DNA from 4 places in the Bradyrhizobium paxllaeri genome. Region 2 is predicted to be linked to each of the others. Evidence: riboswitches for the same ligand, from Rfam matches in the RefSeq annotation. Region 2 holds a riboswitch; each other region holds the start of a gene.

Region 1 (4,180 bases), 2.7 Mb from region 2:
ATTTCCACATCGACATTGCCGAGCTCCAGACCGCTGAAGGCAAGCTCTACCTCTACGTCGCCATCGATCGCACCAGCAAGTTCGCCTTCGTGCAACTGGTCAAGAAGACGGGAAGGACCTCCGCCGCGGCGTTCCTCGAAGCCCTGATCGCGGCAGTCCCCTACAAGATCCACACGGTTCTCACCGACAATGGGATCCAGTTCACCTTCCCGCCGCGCTATGCGGACGGCCCGACGGCGAGATACGTGACGCATATGTTCGATATGCGCTGCCAAGAGAACGGGATCGAACATCGGCTGACCAAGATCAAACATCCCTGGACCAATGGCCAGGTCGAGCGCATGAACCGCACGATCAAGGAAGCGACCGTCCAACGCTACTATTACGATCGGCACGATCAGCTCGAAGCTCACCTTGCCGACTTCATAAACGCCTACAACTACGCTCGGCGGCTGAAAACCCTGAAGGGCCTCACACCTTACGAATACATCTGCAAATGCTGGACTTCCCAGCCAGAACGATTCAAACTCAATCCGCTCCAGCAAATGCCGGGACTAAACACCTAGCAGTACCGAGATGGATCGAGAGTATTTCGTTCCCCTCGATCGTTTGAGCCTTGCTTCCGACGAACTTCAGGATCGTTTTCTCGCCACCACGCTACATCGCTCCCACAAGCGATAAATCACGCAACAGGACTCCTCCTTTCCAAAGCGGACGCATTTGATTTAGAAAACGCATCGGCGCCCCCTGTGAAAAAAGACGTCGGAGATCGGCGACTGCCTCGGGATCAGGACGCCGCCCGCAATTCACGGGCAGCCGCGACCATATTGGTGAGCGCGGGACGCACCTCCTCCCATCGGCGCGTTTTCAAGCCGCAATCGGGATTGATCCAGAGCTGCGCATCGGAAAGCCGCTGCCGCGCCAGCGCAATGAGGTTTTTCATCTCGGCTGCATCCGGCACGCGCGGCGAATGGATGTCGTAAACGCCCGGTCCGATCTCGTTTGGATATTTGTAGCTCTTGAAGGCATCAAGCAGCTGCATTTTTGACCGTGACGTCTCGATCGAGATGACATCGGCATCCATTGCCGCGATCGCATCGATGATGTCGTTGAACTCGGAATAACACATATGGGTGTGGATCTGGGTCTCGTCGGCCACCCCAGACGAGCAGATGCGGAAGCTGTCTACTGCCCAGCCGAGGTAGGTCTTCCATTGTGACTTGCGCAGCGGCAATCCTTCTCGGAGCGCAGCCTCGTCAATCTGGATCATCATCGCGCCGGACCTCTCCAGATCGATCACCTCGTCACGTATCGCGAGCGCGATCTGATGACATGCTTCGCTCCGTGGAATATCATCACGGACGAATGACCAGTTCAGGATCGTCACCGGCCCTGTCAGCATCGCCTTCAGTGGCTTCTTGGTCAGCGATTGCGCGAAGCGCCACCACTCCATCGCCATCGGCGTCGGCCGGGAGACGTCGCCAAACAGGATGGGCGGCCGGACATATCGCGAGCCGTAGGACTGAACCCAACCATGCTTGGTGAATGCGAAGCCGGACAGCCGCTCACCGAAATACTGCACCATGTCATTGCGCTCGAACTCTCCATGCACGAGAACGTCGAGACCAATGTCTTCCTGCCAGCGCACCGCACGCGCCGTCTCCTCCTTGAGAAACTGCTCGTATTGTGCGTCGCTCATCGTTCCCCGCAAATGGGCTGCGCGGGCGTTGCGGACCTCCAGCGTCTGCGGGAACGATCCGATCGTCGTCGTTGGAAATGTCGGCAATCCGAACCGCGCCCGCTGAACCTCGGCGCGCCGGGCGAAAGGACTGTGACGACGCTGCATGCTGCCATCGATTGCAGCCATTCGCTTGGCGACGTTCGCATTGTGAACGTTGGGTGACGTTTCGCGCCCGACGGCCGCGGCCTCCGAGGCCTCAAGTACATCCGCCGCTTCCTCCCATCCTTTAGCCAGCACGCGTCCCAGCGTTGCGAGTTCTCCGATCTTCTGGACGGAGAAAGCAAGCCAGCTTTTCACATCGAGATCGAGATCGGTCTCTAGTTCGAGGTCGATCGGGACATGAAGCAGCGAGCATGAGGGTGCAATCTGCACGCGGTCCTTGCCGAGCTTTGCGATGGCAGGTTCGAGCCGGTCGAGCACTGCTGGAAGATTCGAACGCCAGACATTGCGGCCATCGACGACTCCGAGGGAAATGACAAGATCCCTTCGAGCGTCGGCGACAATCACGTCCAACTGCTCAGGGGCGCGGACCAGGTCGATGTGAAGGCCCGCGACCGGCAACGTCAAAGCGGCTTCCAGGTTATCGCCGATCGTTCCAAAATAGGTAGCGAGCATGATCTTCACGTCGGGAACCTTTTTGGCCAGATGGGTGTAGGTCCGGCGCAGCGCGTCGCGTGTGGCAGCATCGAGGTCCAGGACCAAACATGGCTCGTCCAGTTGCACCCACTCGGCGCCCCTTAAGGTGAGTTCGCGGAGAACATCTACATAGACCGGCAGCAGCCTATCGAGAAGCAACAGCGTATCGAATGCAGGATCGGCGCTCTTGCCGAGCTTGAGAAAGGTGACCGGACCAACCAGCACCGGGCGCGTCTGATAACCCAGGTTTTTCGCTTCTTCGTACTCCTCGATCGGCTTGCGAGAGGAAAGCGTGAAGGTCTGATCCTTGTGATATTCCGGCACTATGTAGTGATAATTGGTGTCGAACCATTTGGTCATCTCCTGCGCTGCCGCGCCGTGCTCGGCGTGACCGCAATTCGCATCATGCTCATCGCGCTGCGCGCCCCGTGCCATCGCAAAGTAGGTTTTGAGCGAAACAGGGCCTGCACTCCAACCGTAAATTTCCGGAATGGCACCGACCATCACGCTGGTATCGAGCACATGGTCATAAAGCGAGAAGTCGTTTGAAGGAATAACGGTTACGCCGAGCGATTTCTGCCGCGCCCAGTTGGCGGCGCGAAGCGCAGCCGCGGCCTCAAGAAGCTGCGTTTCGTCAGATTTTCCGGCCCAATAGCTCTCGAGCGCGAGTTTGAGTTCGCGGCGCGGACCCATGCGCGGCGTACCGAGGGTAGCGACAGGAATCGAGAGAAGAGACATAGCTTCAACCCCATGTTGGGAGCAAAGGCCATGGCGGACGCGTGCAGAAAAGCCACCGAAAGCGGCAACTGCTTGGCGCACCACCGGGACACCCCGCCCGTGGACGAATATGTTGTCGGGCCAGGTCTCCTGGCTCGCGGGTCATCGCCGGTATCCGACCTTCCCGAAGCCGCGTGGCTTCAGTGGCATCTATTGGACAGCGGCTCGCCGCTTACAGTTGCGGGGGCAGCGCCGGCATCGCACCGGCTTCCCTCTTAGCTCCGGATCCATCCGGAGAACCTCGACATCTCCGATTACCTGCAAGAGGACTGTTCCGTCAACCTCTCGATAATTCTTTGTGCGGTTTTCGGAGCGACTGTCTGGAGAACGGAGGCATCTAGCCTCGTCCTCGTGTGGCCCGATCGTGGCATAGAGTTGGGCGCACGTCTGGATTCGATCGACAATCTTGTGGGTGCGGCGGTCGCGCGATCGAAGCTTACACATCTTCCTGCGCCTTATTCGCCACCCGCAGCGCAGACACGAGCCAGATCACCATTGATTAGTTATCTCGAATTCTGCCGCCGCAAAGAAACGGCGTCTTGCCGAAGGCGGTCACGTTGGCGAGCAGCGGCACGCCCGGCATCCGCTCGGCAAAGGCACGAACATTTCCGCGGTAGTGAGCGCCGCGGGAAAAATCGGTAGGCGCCCGCCTCCAACTCTGCACGCGCCTATATGCTATATCGCGAGGCACACCCATATCTTGCCGAAACTTACTGTCGCATCGCCGTACCCATGCGCTGACGTAGCCATTGACCGAAGGTTGCCCACCTGCGCGCATCTCTATCGCCTGCATCGGCTCCGCGACCACCTTGGCCAAAAACGACCGTTCAGACACGACTGTCGCATCACCTTCCTGGGCCTTGCTTGAAAGTTACGGGCACCCCCGATCTCGTGGCCTTCGAGCGGCATGTCATCCATTCTGTCGTCTGCGGACTTGAACCGTCCACCGTCGCACTCCGAAACGACCAGTTTGGCCGCGCCATATCCACGTGATGCTTCGCCATTTGCAGGCCATAGAGCAGACAT
Region 2 (4,180 bases):
CAAGGCGGTTGAAGCCATTCGTGAAGACGGACTGCCCGTATGAAAAAGATCGGATTTCTCTCCTTTGGTCATTGGACCGGTTCTCCGCAATCGCAGACGCGCACGGCCGCGGACACGCTCCTGCAGTCGATCGACCTGGCCGTTGCGGCCGAGCAGTTGGGCGCGGACGGCGCCTATTTTCGCGTCCATCACTTTGCCCGCCAGCTCGCCTCCCCCTTCCCCCTATTGGCTGCGGTCGGCGCGAAGACCAGCCGAATCGAGATTGGCACCGCCGTGATCGACATGCGCTATGAGAACCCGCTCTACATGGCGGAAGATGCCGGCGCGGCCGATCTCATCTCGGGCCAACGTCTGCAGCTCGGCATCAGCAGAGGATCGCCCGAGCAGGTGATCGATGGCTGGCGGTATTTCGGCTTTCAGCCGACCGATGGCGAAAGCGATGCCGACATGGGGCGGCGCCACGCAGAAGTCTTCCTCGACCTCTTGCGCGGCCGGGGTTTCGCGCAACCCAATCCCCGGCCCATGTTTCCCAACCCGCCCGGGCTGCTGCGCCTCGAGCCGCATTCCGAAGGCCTTCGCGAGCGGATCTGGTGGGGCGCCGGCTCGAATGCCACGGCAATTTGGGCGGCAAAGCTCGGCATGAATTTGCAGAGTTCGACACTCAAGAGCGACGAGACCGGAGAAGCCTTCCACATCCAGCAGGCCGCTCAGATTCGGGCCTACCGTGCGGCCTGGAAAGAGGCCGGCCATGCACGGGAGCCGCGGATCTCGGTCAGCCGCAGCATCATCGCGCTCGTGAACGACCGCGATCGCGCGTATTTCGGTCGCGGCGGCGAAGGTGAAGACCAAGTCGGTTTCATCGACGAAAGGACGCGGGCCATTTTCGGGCGCAGTTACGCTGCCGAGCCGGATGCGCTGATCGAGCAACTAAAAACGGACGAGGCGATTGCCGAAGCCGATACCCTCCTCCTGACCGTTCCCAATCAACTCGGGGTCGCGTACAACGCCCATGTCATCGAGGCAATTCTCACTCACGTCGCACCCGCCTTGGGATGGCGTTGAGCCGCTCTCTTATAGAGTAAGCGCCACGCGGATTTTGCAGCCGTGGGGAGGCGCGCGATTGACAGCCCTTTCCAGATGAAATTATGGTGATTGCGACGGTTCTCCTTCGGGAGATCAAAAGGGAATACGGTGCGGGGTCTCCCCAACGCCGTGGCTGCCCCCGCAACTGTAAGCGGTGAGCCTTCGCCAAATGCCACTGGGCCTGCAGGCCTGGGAAGGCGGCGATGGGTAACGACCCGCGAGCCAGGAGACCTGCCGTTAGTCGTGGTCACACGCGAGCACATTGGGCGGGGTGTTCTGGTGGGTGTTGAGCCGTCGTCTCCTCGAGGCAGCGGCCAAACTGGTTCGCGGTGACGTGCCACGTTATCGCGAGCCATACTGATGAATTCCCATGCTATCTTCGCGCCGCGGCACCGCCGCGCGCTTCTCGGTTCGATTACATTCTCCTGCCTGCTTTTTCCCGCCGATGGCTGGGCCCAATCCGGAAGGCCGACCCAAACGCTCGACCCCGTGGTCGTGCAGCCCTCGGCAACGCCGCCGAATGCCCGCAGCGTCCGACGCGGCAATGCCAACCACGCCGCGCGTCTTCGCCAGCAACGCAGCGTGGCCGCCAACACCGGTACACCGGTCGCCACACCGACAGGTCCGGCCTTCGCCGCACCGACGCTCAACCTCACCGGCACCAGCACGGCTGGCAGCCGGCTCGGCCTGACGCGGCTGCAGACACCAGCCAGCGTGGAGGTGATCTCGTCCGAAACCATCGCCGAGCGCGGCCAGCAGAATATCCTCGACGCGGTGACGCAAAACGCCACCGGTTTCACCGCGAGCCCGGCGCCCGGCAATGGCGGCGTCTCGTTCAATACCCGCGGCTTCACCGGCCTCGGGTCTGTGATGACGCTGTATGACGGCACCCAGCTTTATATCGGCGCCGGCACGGTGACGTTTCCGTTCGACACCTGGTCGACCGAACGCATCGAGGTGCTGCGCGGCCCTGCGTCGGTGATGTATGGCGCAGGCGCGGTCGGCGGCGCCATCAATGTGGTTTCGAAACTGCCATTGTGGGTCCCTCGCAACCAGGCCGAGGTCTCGCTGGACAGCAACCTGACGCGGCGAATTGCCGTGGATAGCGGCGGTCCGGTCAGCAAGGACGTCGCCTATCGGATCACCGCCTCCGGCAACATGTCGGACGGCTGGGTCGATCGTGACAACACCTCGAATGTCGCACTTCACGCCGTGGTCCAGATCAAGCAGAACGAAGACGTCACCTGGACGCTGTCTACCGACTATGGTGATCGCAATCCGTCGCGTTACTTCAGCACGCCCCTGATCAACGGCAAGCTCGATGAGCAGCTACGTTTCAAGAATTACAACGTCAGCGACAGCCACATCCGCTACCAGGATAGCTGGAACCAGGTGAAGACCGAATGGCAGGTCGCTGATGGCATCTCGATCCAGAACACACTCTACTATCTGAACTCCAAGCGACACTGGAAGGACGTCGAAAGTTACGCCTACAATCCCGCCACCGGCCTGATCAATCGAAGCAGTTACATCGAGATTTTTCACGATCAGCAGCAGGTCGGCAATCGCATGGATGCGAAATTCCGCGGACATGTCCTTGGCATGGTCAATGAGTTCCTTGCAGGCTTTGACGTCAACAGCATCAATTTTACCCATACCAACAATTCGCCTTATGGCGGCGCGTCATCCGTCAACCCGCACAACTTCGTTCCAGGCGTATTCAACAGCCCGAACCCCACGGTTCCCGGCTTTGGCAGCGTGACCAACCAGTATGCGCTGTTTGCCGAGAACAGGCTGTCGGTCACCGAACAACTATCCCTGATTGCCGGCATCCGCCAGGATGAGCCGACAGTCACGCGCATCGACTATGTCGTACCTGCCAACAGCTTCGAAAAGTCGTTCTCCTCGACGACCTGGCGCGCGGGTGCGGTCTATACGCCCGTCAAGGATCTCGCTTTTTATGGCCAATATTCCACCGCGGTCGATCCGGTCGGAGGGATCATCTCGCTGTCCGCCGCAAACAGGAATTTCAACCTGGCCACCGGCAAGCAGATCGAGGTCGGCGTCAAGCAATCGTTCTGGGGCGGCCGGGGCGAATGGACTCTGGCCGGCTATGAGATCGTGAAGAACAATTTGCTCGCGCGCGATCCCAACAACCCAACGGTGACCGTCCAGGTCGGCCAGCAATCGTCGCGCGGTGTCGAAGCATCGGTCGGCTTCGCGCTCGACCATGGCTGGCGAATCGATGCCAACACGGCCTTCCTGCGCGCGAGGTATGACGACTTCGTGCAGTCGGTCGGCGGCCTAGCCGTGAACTATGCCGGCAACGTGCCGGTCAATGTGCCGCAGAACGTTTCCAATATCTGGGCGACCTGGGCCTTTGCACCGAACTGGTCGGCCTATGCCGGCGTGCAGATCGTCGGCAAGACCTTTGCAGACAATGCGAACACGATGACGCGCCCGGCCTACAACATCGTCAACGCCGGTGTGCAGTGGAAGCCGGATCTCAACACCACCGTGTCGTTCCGCGTCTACAACCTTTTCGATGAGGTCTACACGACGTCGGGCGGCACCACGCAATGGCTGCTCGGAATGCCCCGCACGGCCCAGCTCGCCGTCAACGTGAAGTTCTGAGCGTGTCACGCACCCTGAAACGCACACTCCGGCGGTGGCTCTATATCGGCCACCGCTGGGTCGGCATCGTCACCTGCCTGTTCTTCGCCATGTGGTTCATTTCCGGCGTGGTGATGATGTATGTCGCGTTTCCCGGCCTTTCCGACAAGGAAAGGCTGGCAGCGCTTCCTGATATCCAATGGAAGAAGGTGGCGCTGTCGCCGGACGAGGCCATGAAGAAGGCTGGCGCCACCCGCTATCCGCGCGATCTCCGGCTTTCGATGCTGGCCGACGAGCCCGTATATCGAATGACTGCCTGGGACGGCACACGGCAAGTGATCTCTGCAGTCGATGGCCGCGCCATCACCAGCGTCTCCGAGGGACAGGCGCTGGCGGTCGCGCAATATCACCCCGCGAGCAAAACACCGCTGCTGGAAGAGATCGTCGATCGCGACCAATGGAGCGTGACGGCCCGTTACGATCC
Region 3 (4,180 bases), 3.4 Mb from region 2:
CAGCGCCGCTGCCGGCGCGCCCTGCGACACCAGCCGGCCCTCGCGCAGCACCAGCACATGGTCGGCAAACCGCGCGGCCAACCCCAGATCGTGCGTTACCACGATCACCAGCACGCCGTTGTCGGCGGTCGCGCGCAAATTCTGCATCACGTCGATCTGGTGCCGCGGATCGAGCGAGGCCGTCGGCTCATCGGCGAGGATGACCGGCGCCTCCACCGCCAGCGCGCGGGCCAGCGCGACGCGGCTGCGCTCGCCACCGGAGAGTTCGGTGACGCGGCGATCGCTGAACTCGATCACGTCGACCGCCTGCATCGCACGCAGCACGGCTTCCGCGTCCTTCGGCGACAGTCGCGCCGGATCGGTCGCGCCATGCGGATAGCGACCGAGCGCGACGATATCGCGCGCCGGCAGCGGCCAATGGACGACATGCCCCTGCGGCAGATAGCCGAAGCGTTTTGCGCGCTCGCGCAGCGGCAGCGAGACCAGCGTTTGGCCGCCGATCTCGATCTCGCCTTCGGAAGGAATCAGCCCGGCCAATGACCGCAACAGCGTGGTCTTGCCGGCGCCGTTTGGTCCGACCAGCGCCACCAGATGGCCCGCTTCAAGCGCGAGCGAGACGTCCTTCAGCACGACGCGACCGGCGAGCCGCACGCTAAGTCCCCTTGCGGTCAGCAGTGCTGCCTCGCTCATGCGACGCCTCCGCCGAGCGCGCGGCGTTCGCGCATGATCAGATAGAGGAAGAACGGCACGCCGATGATCGAGGTCAGCACGCCGACCTTGATGTCCGAGGTCGAGGGGATGATGCGCACGGCGATATCGGCTGCCAGCAGCAGCGCCGAGCCCGCGAGCGCGCTCGGCACCAACAGCCGCCCCGGATCGTGGCCGATCACGGGCCGCATCAAATGCGGCGCGACCAGACCGATGAAGCCGATGGTGCCGGTAACCGCGACCGCGCCCCCAACGCCGAGCGCGACGCCCGAAATCACGAACAGCCGGAGGCGGCCGACATCGACGCCGAGGCTTTGCGCGGTTTCTTCGCCCAGGCTCAGCGCGCGAAAGGCATGGCGCTGGCTGAACAGCATGATCGCGCCGGCAATGATGAAGGGAAACGCCAGCACCACATGCTGAAAGCTGCGGTCTTCCAGCGAACCCAAGAGCCAGAACGCGATCTCCAGCACCACGAAGGGATTGCTGGAGAGGTTCATCACCAGTGCGGTGGCAGCGCCCGCAAAACTTGAAATCGCCAGGCCGGAGAGAATGAGGATCAGCAGCCCGGCATTGCGGCCGGCGATCGACAGCAGCACGAAGACAGACGAGAACGCCGCGACAATTGCTGCGACCGGCAGCGCGTAGGAGCGCACATCGGCGAGCCCCAGCGCAATCACCAGCACGGCGCCGAAGGCGGCCGATTGCGGCGCGCCGAACAGCGAGGGCGAGGCCAGCGGATTGCGGAGCAAGCCCTGCAACGATGCGCCCGACAGGCCGAGAATGGCGCCGATCGCGAGCGCCAGCAGCGTGCGCGGCAGGCGGATCTCCCGCACGATCACCTGCGACACGTCGCTGCCGGCGCCCAACAGCGCCTGCGCCACTGAAAGCGGCGACAGCCGCACCGGCCCGATGCCGAGCGAAATCAGCATCAGGAACACAACGAGGACGGAAAGCGCGGCCACCGCGCCGATCCGCCGGCGCGCGGCAATCTCGTTGGTCAGGGTTACGGCCTCAACACTCATCGATGGTCCTAAAGCAGGTTTGCGCGCTCTGGTACAGAGACGGGCACGCGTGCTCATGCGGCAAAAATAGCGCACTCGTCCAGTAGGGATTGCTGGGCGCGCCGGAGCGGATTGACTCGAACTTTGACGAACTTCTACCATAGTTCCCGACGGTTCCCGTTTGGGGATCAAAAGGGAATGCGGTGCGGGGAGATCCCCCAATTCCGCGGCTGCCCCCGCAACTGTAAGCGGCGAATCCTTCGTCACACGCCACTGGGCATCTCGGTCCTGGGAAGGCGACGATGGGGTAACGACCCGCGAGCCAGGAGACCTGCCGTCAGCCGTGGTCACACGCGAAGATGTCGGTCGGGGAGTACAGGCATTAGCTTCACCTAAGCTCGGTTAGCATACGGTGAGACTTGGTTCGCTGTGACGTGCCACTGACGTCATACCGGGGTCTGAACCATGTCTTCCATCAGCAGAGCCGCCAAGCGCCGCCGCGTCTGGCTTACCTCCAGTTTTCTCCTACCGATCGTATCGCTCGGCATTTCCGGAGCAGAGGCGCAGACGCCGCCTGAGCAATTGCCGCCAATCGAGGTCACCTCGCCCACCGACCCGAACCGGACCCGCGCCAAACCGACCACCGATGAAGGATCGACCTCGCGCCGCGTCGTCCCGGCGGCAGCGCCCTCGACCGGTAGGCGGCCAGCAGCCGGGACGGGCTCGGACGCCTCATCGCAAAGCGCTTCGCAAGGCGCTGATGGCAGCGGCGGCCGGCAGTTCTCCGGCATCGTCGGTACTGCGTCGACCGTAATTACCGCCGATGAGATCGCTCATTCGCCCGCACAAACGTTGCAGGAAATCATCGCGCAAACGCCCGGTGTGCAGCTGACCAGCCTGTTTGGCGGCGTCAACGGCGCCAAGACCAGCGTCGACCTCCGCGGATTCGGCGCGTTCGCAACGTCAAATACCCTGGTGCTCATCAACGGCCGAAGGCTCAACGACATCGACATGGCCGGCGTCGATTTTTCGACCATTCCGCGCGATTCGATCGAGCGTATTGAAATCACGCGCGGCAACAGCGGCGCGGTGCTTTACGGAGACAATGCAGTCGGCGGCGTCATCAATATCGTCCTGAAGAACGGCGTTGGCGGCCCGCCAGTTGCCATGCGCGCGGAGGCCGGCGTCGGTTCCTTCAACCAGCGTCTGGCCAATCTCTCCGTGGCGACGAATACGGGGCCGTGGTCGACGTCATTTTATGGCAACGCCATCAAGTCCGACGGCTATCGCGAAAACAACGCGCTCGACCAGAAGAACGGGGTCGGCAATCTCAATTACACCACGCCCGACCTCAAGGCCTTCCTGACGGTGACCGGCGACGACCAGAAGCTCGGATTCCCCGGCGGTCGCATCGTAGATCCCTCGATCGGCGTCAATGAGCTGGTGACAAACCGCCGGGGCGCCGCCACGCCGTTCGATTACGGCAACCAGCAGGGCGCCAGCGCCACCACCGGCTTTACCAAGACAATCATGAACGGCATCGACCTGATCGTCGACGGCGGCGTTCGGAAGAAGGACACGCAAAGCGGTTTCTTCGGCGCTGTGCCGTTTGCCTCGCCGCTTCCGAGTTTCTCCTCCACTTATAACGACGCATCATTGCTGACCTGGTCGATCACGCCGCGATTGAGCGTCAAGCACTCGATCTTCGGAGTTCCCTCGCAGATCCTGACCGGCATCGATTATTACGACGCGACATTCAATCAGGATCGCGGAGCGTTCAAAGGCCTTGCGCCGACCCATATCTACGACCTGTCGCAACAGACGCTGGCCGGCTACTGGCAGCACACTCTTGGCCTGTTGCCGACGACCGATTTCTCCTATGGCGCCAGGATTCAAAACACCAGCCTGAGTGCCCGGGATCGGTTCGATCCCAATGCGCCCGGTTGCGCCATGTTCTTCAATTGCAGCCCCGCGGCCTCTCCGTTGGACAGCAACGAAACGCAATATGCGCTGCATGTTGGCCTCGAGCATCGCTTCAATAGCGTGTTCTCGGTATTCGGCCGCGCCGCGCGCGCATTCCGAACCCCGACCGTCGACGAGCGCGTCTCCAACGGTCCCTTCTTCGTTCCAGGGACTTTCCAGTTGAAGACCCAGACCTCGTACGACATCGAGGGCGGATTCCGCATCAAGAGCGGTGGCTTCCAGATGCAATCGAGCATCTACAACATGGATCTCGAGAACGAGATCCATTTCATCCCGGCGCTGTTTTTCAACGTCAACCTCGATCCGACCCGCCGCTACGGCTCCGAGACCAGCGCTTCGCTGCGCGTCAGCGACACGGTGACGCTCCGCGGCGGCGTGGCCTATACCCGCGCGGTGTTTCGCGAAGGGGAGTTCGCCGGCAACGACGTGCCGCTGGTGTCCCGCTACACCGCGAGCGGCGGCGTGACCTGGAACATCTGGCAGAATTA
Region 4 (4,180 bases), 2.7 Mb from region 2:
ATGGCGTCAGCCCGGCGCTTCTGACGACGACGAAACGCCGGCTCCGTGCCGCGTCGAGCGGATGTCGGAATCGCGGCTGTAACGCTTGATCGTAGCGCCTTGTCCTCGCGCGCCCTGGGCAGCTGCTTCCGAGGTTGATCTAGCGCGATACGGTCGGCTGTTTCGTCCCTAATACTTGACCCGCTCAACCGTAAAGGAGGGGATTATGTCATCGGCCATAAGGACGTAATCGATCGGCGGTAGGCCCTTAGGCAGGTTTTCGGAGTGGCTCAGCCGATTCCTTGATGCCGCCGAGCTCTGCGCTGTTGGGTTGCCGAGCTCGATCGCACACGACTTCACGTCTTAGCCCACCGAGCTAAATCGACGGGCATCTATCAGTTTGGGAACCTCTCAGGTGGCTCCCCGAAAGGTTGTCTCGTGCATTGTCGAATCCCGAATACGAAAATCCGGATACAGAGCAGCGTGCATGGTCAAGACAGGCGTTGCCATAGGCAAGGGGATGTTCTTGCAAGGGCGTGTCTGTATGACCGAAAAAGCCCGACGCACTTTGCTAAAGGGAAAAGCAAGAGGTGCGTCGGGCTGCAACCTGAAGGTTGCGGGCATCGGCACGGCTGAAGGTCCGTGTCCATGCCCAATATCACCCTTGCAAACGACGTGCCGCTCGAAAGCTGCCGATGATCTGCGTCTAGTCGGCCCAGGGAACGGCCGCGCGACATTCTTGGATTGAGAATAGTGTCGCAATTACCACGTTGCGTAGCGAGACTTTGTCGGCCACCAAACAATCCTGCGCCATGATGAGCTGGGTGCTTCGCTGTTTGCGAGCCGTGTCCGTGCAAGCCTCGATGAGCAGCTTCGCACCAGCCGTCGGCCAACATGCCCTCTCAGCGGTCTTTCGCGATTGAGCCCTAGACTCGCAATTGTGGGGTTTCCGCCGCGTGCGCTGGCTGATCCGAAAGCAGCGCAAACACGCAGCGGGCCTTGCAGGTGGGAAACGGTCCGAGGCCACGCAAAAAAGTCGGCCACCGCGATGTCTTGGTAAAATGGACTGCAATTCGGCCAGAGCTTACGCCTGGTCACCAGAGCGTCCTGCGCGAATGAGGCGATTTAGACAAGGGTCGCTGAACGCATGTCTTTATGTATCAACAGCATAGATGCATCCCATCGAAACAATCGATTTCACCAGTTTTGCGGAATGCTGTTAGAAAGCGCGCATAGTCTGGTGCAAATGGCACACACACTCGGCGTCACTTCCATGGCGGATGAGTGATCACAGGCGGGCGAAGCATTGGCGGACAGCCTCTTTTCCGTGGGGTTCATCTTGAAGCATATCTTTGATGACCGCCTCAAGATTACGTGACCGACGCACTTGTCGAGCTTCACGCGATCGTTGCGCCGAATTCCCTGAATAGAGCAGAAGGAAGCGAAACCTGATTTCATTTGGAACGTATATCGGCCTTCCCGTGGCTAAAGTTAACGGCGAATGCCCTCGCCGTAAATGAACCGCCGGCACCCTCCCTCTGCCGGCGGAAGCTGGTGCGATGTGTAGCAGCGTCGCTCCCCCCCAGACTGACTTCCGCCCGGCCGCCGAAAAGGGGGCCGGGCATTTTTTTTGGCGAGCAGGAGCGCCAGCTTGCAGATCTTGCATTTGATCTCACTCACGCCCATGAATTCAGGGGTCGGCGCCGCGTCCTCGCACCAATCCATCGATAGGTCCCAGAACGGCCCATCGGATTAGTTGATGTCTGTCAGCGGCCTATTATTCCGCAACGATAGTGGGCCGGCAGAAAAGCTTTTTTCCTAAGGACAGGCATGGCATTTACCACGTTGCGCTTCGGCCAATCGCCAGGTTCGCATCAAATGCATCGCGGTCAGCATCCTGATTTGTTGACCTACGAGTTGACACGCGATGAAGGCTCTGGATGGAAAGTTGAAACCTGGGCGCTATCGTGGAGTGGTAAATTCCTTCGCCGATCGCCGATATTCCCAGTTGGCGCGACACAATTCACCAAAATGTCCGGTCAGCAGCGGGCGCTCGCCGGTGTCCCACGCACCTTTGATGAATTGCATCATGGCGCAGGGAAAGCCATGCGCAACGCACCGCATGATCATGCCGAGAGCCGAGGAGGATTTCCCTTTGCTCGCGCAGGTATGGACGATGATGAGTCCCTTCTCACCGCTCTTGGCGGCTATCATCCGGTCGCGCGCTGCTTTTTTTCTTCGCCATTTGGCCGCATGGCGGGCGTCCAGCGAGGCTTCAGAGGTCACAGTTTCGTCCTCAGCGGCATCAGGTTCGGAAGTCATGAGCACGCTCCTATGGCTTGACAAGCTGCACGCTTGGGCAAATGGTGGGGTGGCGTTGGTTCCTGTCCTAGGACAGGCGAAGAGGGAATGCGATAGGGCTCTAGCCGCAAAGCTTGGACCTGAAGCGCAGCCGCCCCCGCGACCGTGACCGGAGAGATCTCTAGGAGCCACTGACCCGTCAAGGGTTGGGAAGGTGGAGATCGAAGGGAAAACCTGCTCCGCAAGCCGGGAGACCTGCCAGCGCAGAGACTTGGGACCGGCGGACGGGGTGCTCCGCGACGGCAACGAACCGTAGTGTCTCCGGTTCGTGCGCCTCATCGCCTCCGCCAAAAATCGAGGAGGGCGATGACCGTCACGCTTCATGTCTGCATCACCTGCCGTGCCGACCAACCCGTAAGAGAAGGCAAAATCACGCCAGGCGCGCGTCTGCACAGCGCCATTCTCGCCGGCGTGCCGGAAGACGTCCACGTGGTTCCGGTCGAATGCCTGTCTGCTTGTAGCCAGGGTTGCTCGGTCGCGCTCAGCGCGCCTGGACAGTGGTCTTACGTCTGCGGCCGCCTGTCCGACATAAACGCGCCGGACGTGATCGCCGGTGCTGCGGCCTATGCGGCGGCGGCCGACGGCGTCGTGCCGTGGCGCAGCCGGCCGGAGATCTTCCGCAAACAATCGCTTGCCCGCATTTTCACCGATTACCATGAAACGGATCTGCTGCTCGCCGCAGACTATGCCGTGCATGAGGCGGGCCTTGCGGCCGCGGCGGCGCGCCTCGGCGCGGCCACACCATCGCTCTACCACCTACGCGACACATCCCGATCAGCCGCGTGCTCGCTCGTTGACCGAGGAAATTTCGCGCGTTGTGCGTGCGCGTGCGGCCAACCGAAATGGATGTCCGGCATGATGCGCCACGGCTTTCAGGGCGCGGCGGAAATCGCTGCCACGCTAGAGCATATGGCCAGCTTTGCACATCTTGCCGATGCGGTGCCCACGCATCTCTTCGATCTCTATTACGACGCGATGCTTGGCAGCGACAACGTGCGCACTTTCATGGCGCGCGAGAATCCGGCGGCGCTTGCGGCGATCGAGACTTGCTTCACCCGTTTGAATCAAGCTTCGCCCTGGAGGACACGGCGCAATTCGATTGCGGCCGCGCTGCGGGAGGCTTCATGAGCGCTGTTGCGATCAAGGGCTGGTGCCCCAGCGCCTTACGGCCGATGCGGTCGGGAGATGGGCTCGTGGTTCGCATCCGGCCGCACGGTGGCCGGCTGGCTCCGAAGCAGGCAGCGGGAATTGCGGCGCTGTCCAAGCGCTACGGCAACGGCCTGATCGATCTGACCAGCCGGGGCAACCTGCAAATCAGGGGTGTCAGTGATCAAGGTCATCGGCCCTTGATCGAGGAACTCTCACGGCTGCACTTGCTCGATCCCGATGCGGAGTCGGAAGCGCGGCGCAACATCCTTGTCACGCCCTTCTGGAGCGCCAGTGACGATACCTGTTTTCTCGCAGCAGAACTTGAACACGGGCTTGTGATGGGACCGCCCGGCCTGCCGACCAAATTCGGCTTCGCCGTTGATTGCAGCACAGAGCCCGCGCTGGCCGGCGCCTCCGCCGACATCCGCATCGAGCGCAGCACCGCGGGAGAGCTGATCGTGCGTGCCGACGGTGCGGAGCATGGTCGTCCCGTCTCGCGGACAGGAGCGGTAAGCGTTGCGCTCGCGCTTGCCGAGTGGTTCGTCGACTCGGGCGGAGCCAGGGAGGGGAGAGGGCGAATGAAAGCGCATGTCGGGGCTGGCGCAAAACTGCCCGACGCGCTTCGTAGCAACGTCAAGCCGGCTTGCATGATCGCGGAGCCGCGTCCCGGACTTTATCCGCAAGGCGCGAT

The links. Region 2 has a riboswitch for cobalamin ahead of LMTR21_RS13405 (TonB-dependent receptor). Riboswitches for the same ligand answer to the same signal wherever they lie in the genome.
Region 1: it holds a riboswitch for cobalamin, as region 2 does, so the genes downstream of both, metE (5-methyltetrahydropteroyltriglutamate--homocysteine S-methyltransferase) here and LMTR21_RS13405 (TonB-dependent receptor) in region 2, are expected to answer to the same signal.
Region 3: it holds a riboswitch for cobalamin, as region 2 does, so the genes downstream of both, LMTR21_RS37525 (TonB-dependent receptor) here and LMTR21_RS13405 (TonB-dependent receptor) in region 2, are expected to answer to the same signal.
Region 4: it holds a riboswitch for cobalamin, as region 2 does, so the genes downstream of both, LMTR21_RS41190 (DUF1636 family protein) here and LMTR21_RS13405 (TonB-dependent receptor) in region 2, are expected to answer to the same signal.

Annotation. Positions count from the first base shown of each region.
Region 1 is NZ_CP042968.1:5,543,677-5,547,856, forward strand. It holds gene LMTR21_RS26430 (IS481 family transposase) at 1-566, shown strand, start outside; gene metE (5-methyltetrahydropteroyltriglutamate--homocysteine S-methyltransferase) at 788-3,115, opposite strand; cobalamin riboswitch at 3,218-3,413, opposite strand.
Region 2 is NZ_CP042968.1:2,856,559-2,860,738, reverse strand. It holds gene LMTR21_RS13410 (LLM class flavin-dependent oxidoreductase) at 40-1,062, shown strand; cobalamin riboswitch at 1,142-1,336, shown strand; gene LMTR21_RS13405 (TonB-dependent receptor) at 1,444-3,717, shown strand; gene LMTR21_RS13400 (PepSY domain-containing protein) at 3,720-4,180, shown strand, end outside.
Region 3 is NZ_CP042968.1:7,832,503-7,836,682, forward strand. It holds gene LMTR21_RS37515 (ABC transporter ATP-binding protein) at 1-690, opposite strand, end outside; gene LMTR21_RS37520 (FecCD family ABC transporter permease) at 687-1,730, opposite strand; cobalamin riboswitch at 1,864-2,062, shown strand; gene LMTR21_RS37525 (TonB-dependent receptor) at 2,175-4,180, shown strand, end outside.
Region 4 is NZ_CP042968.1:5,530,625-5,534,804, reverse strand. It holds partial or broken gene LMTR21_RS42030 (cytochrome-c oxidase, cbb3-type subunit II) at 1-14, shown strand, start outside; partial or broken gene LMTR21_RS26385 (cob(I)yrinic acid a,c-diamide adenosyltransferase) at 1,993-2,301, opposite strand; cobalamin riboswitch at 2,341-2,557, shown strand; partial or broken gene LMTR21_RS41190 (DUF1636 family protein) at 2,647-2,982, shown strand; gene LMTR21_RS41185 (cobaltochelatase subunit CobN) at 3,031-3,468, shown strand; gene cobG (precorrin-3B synthase) at 3,465-4,180, shown strand, end outside.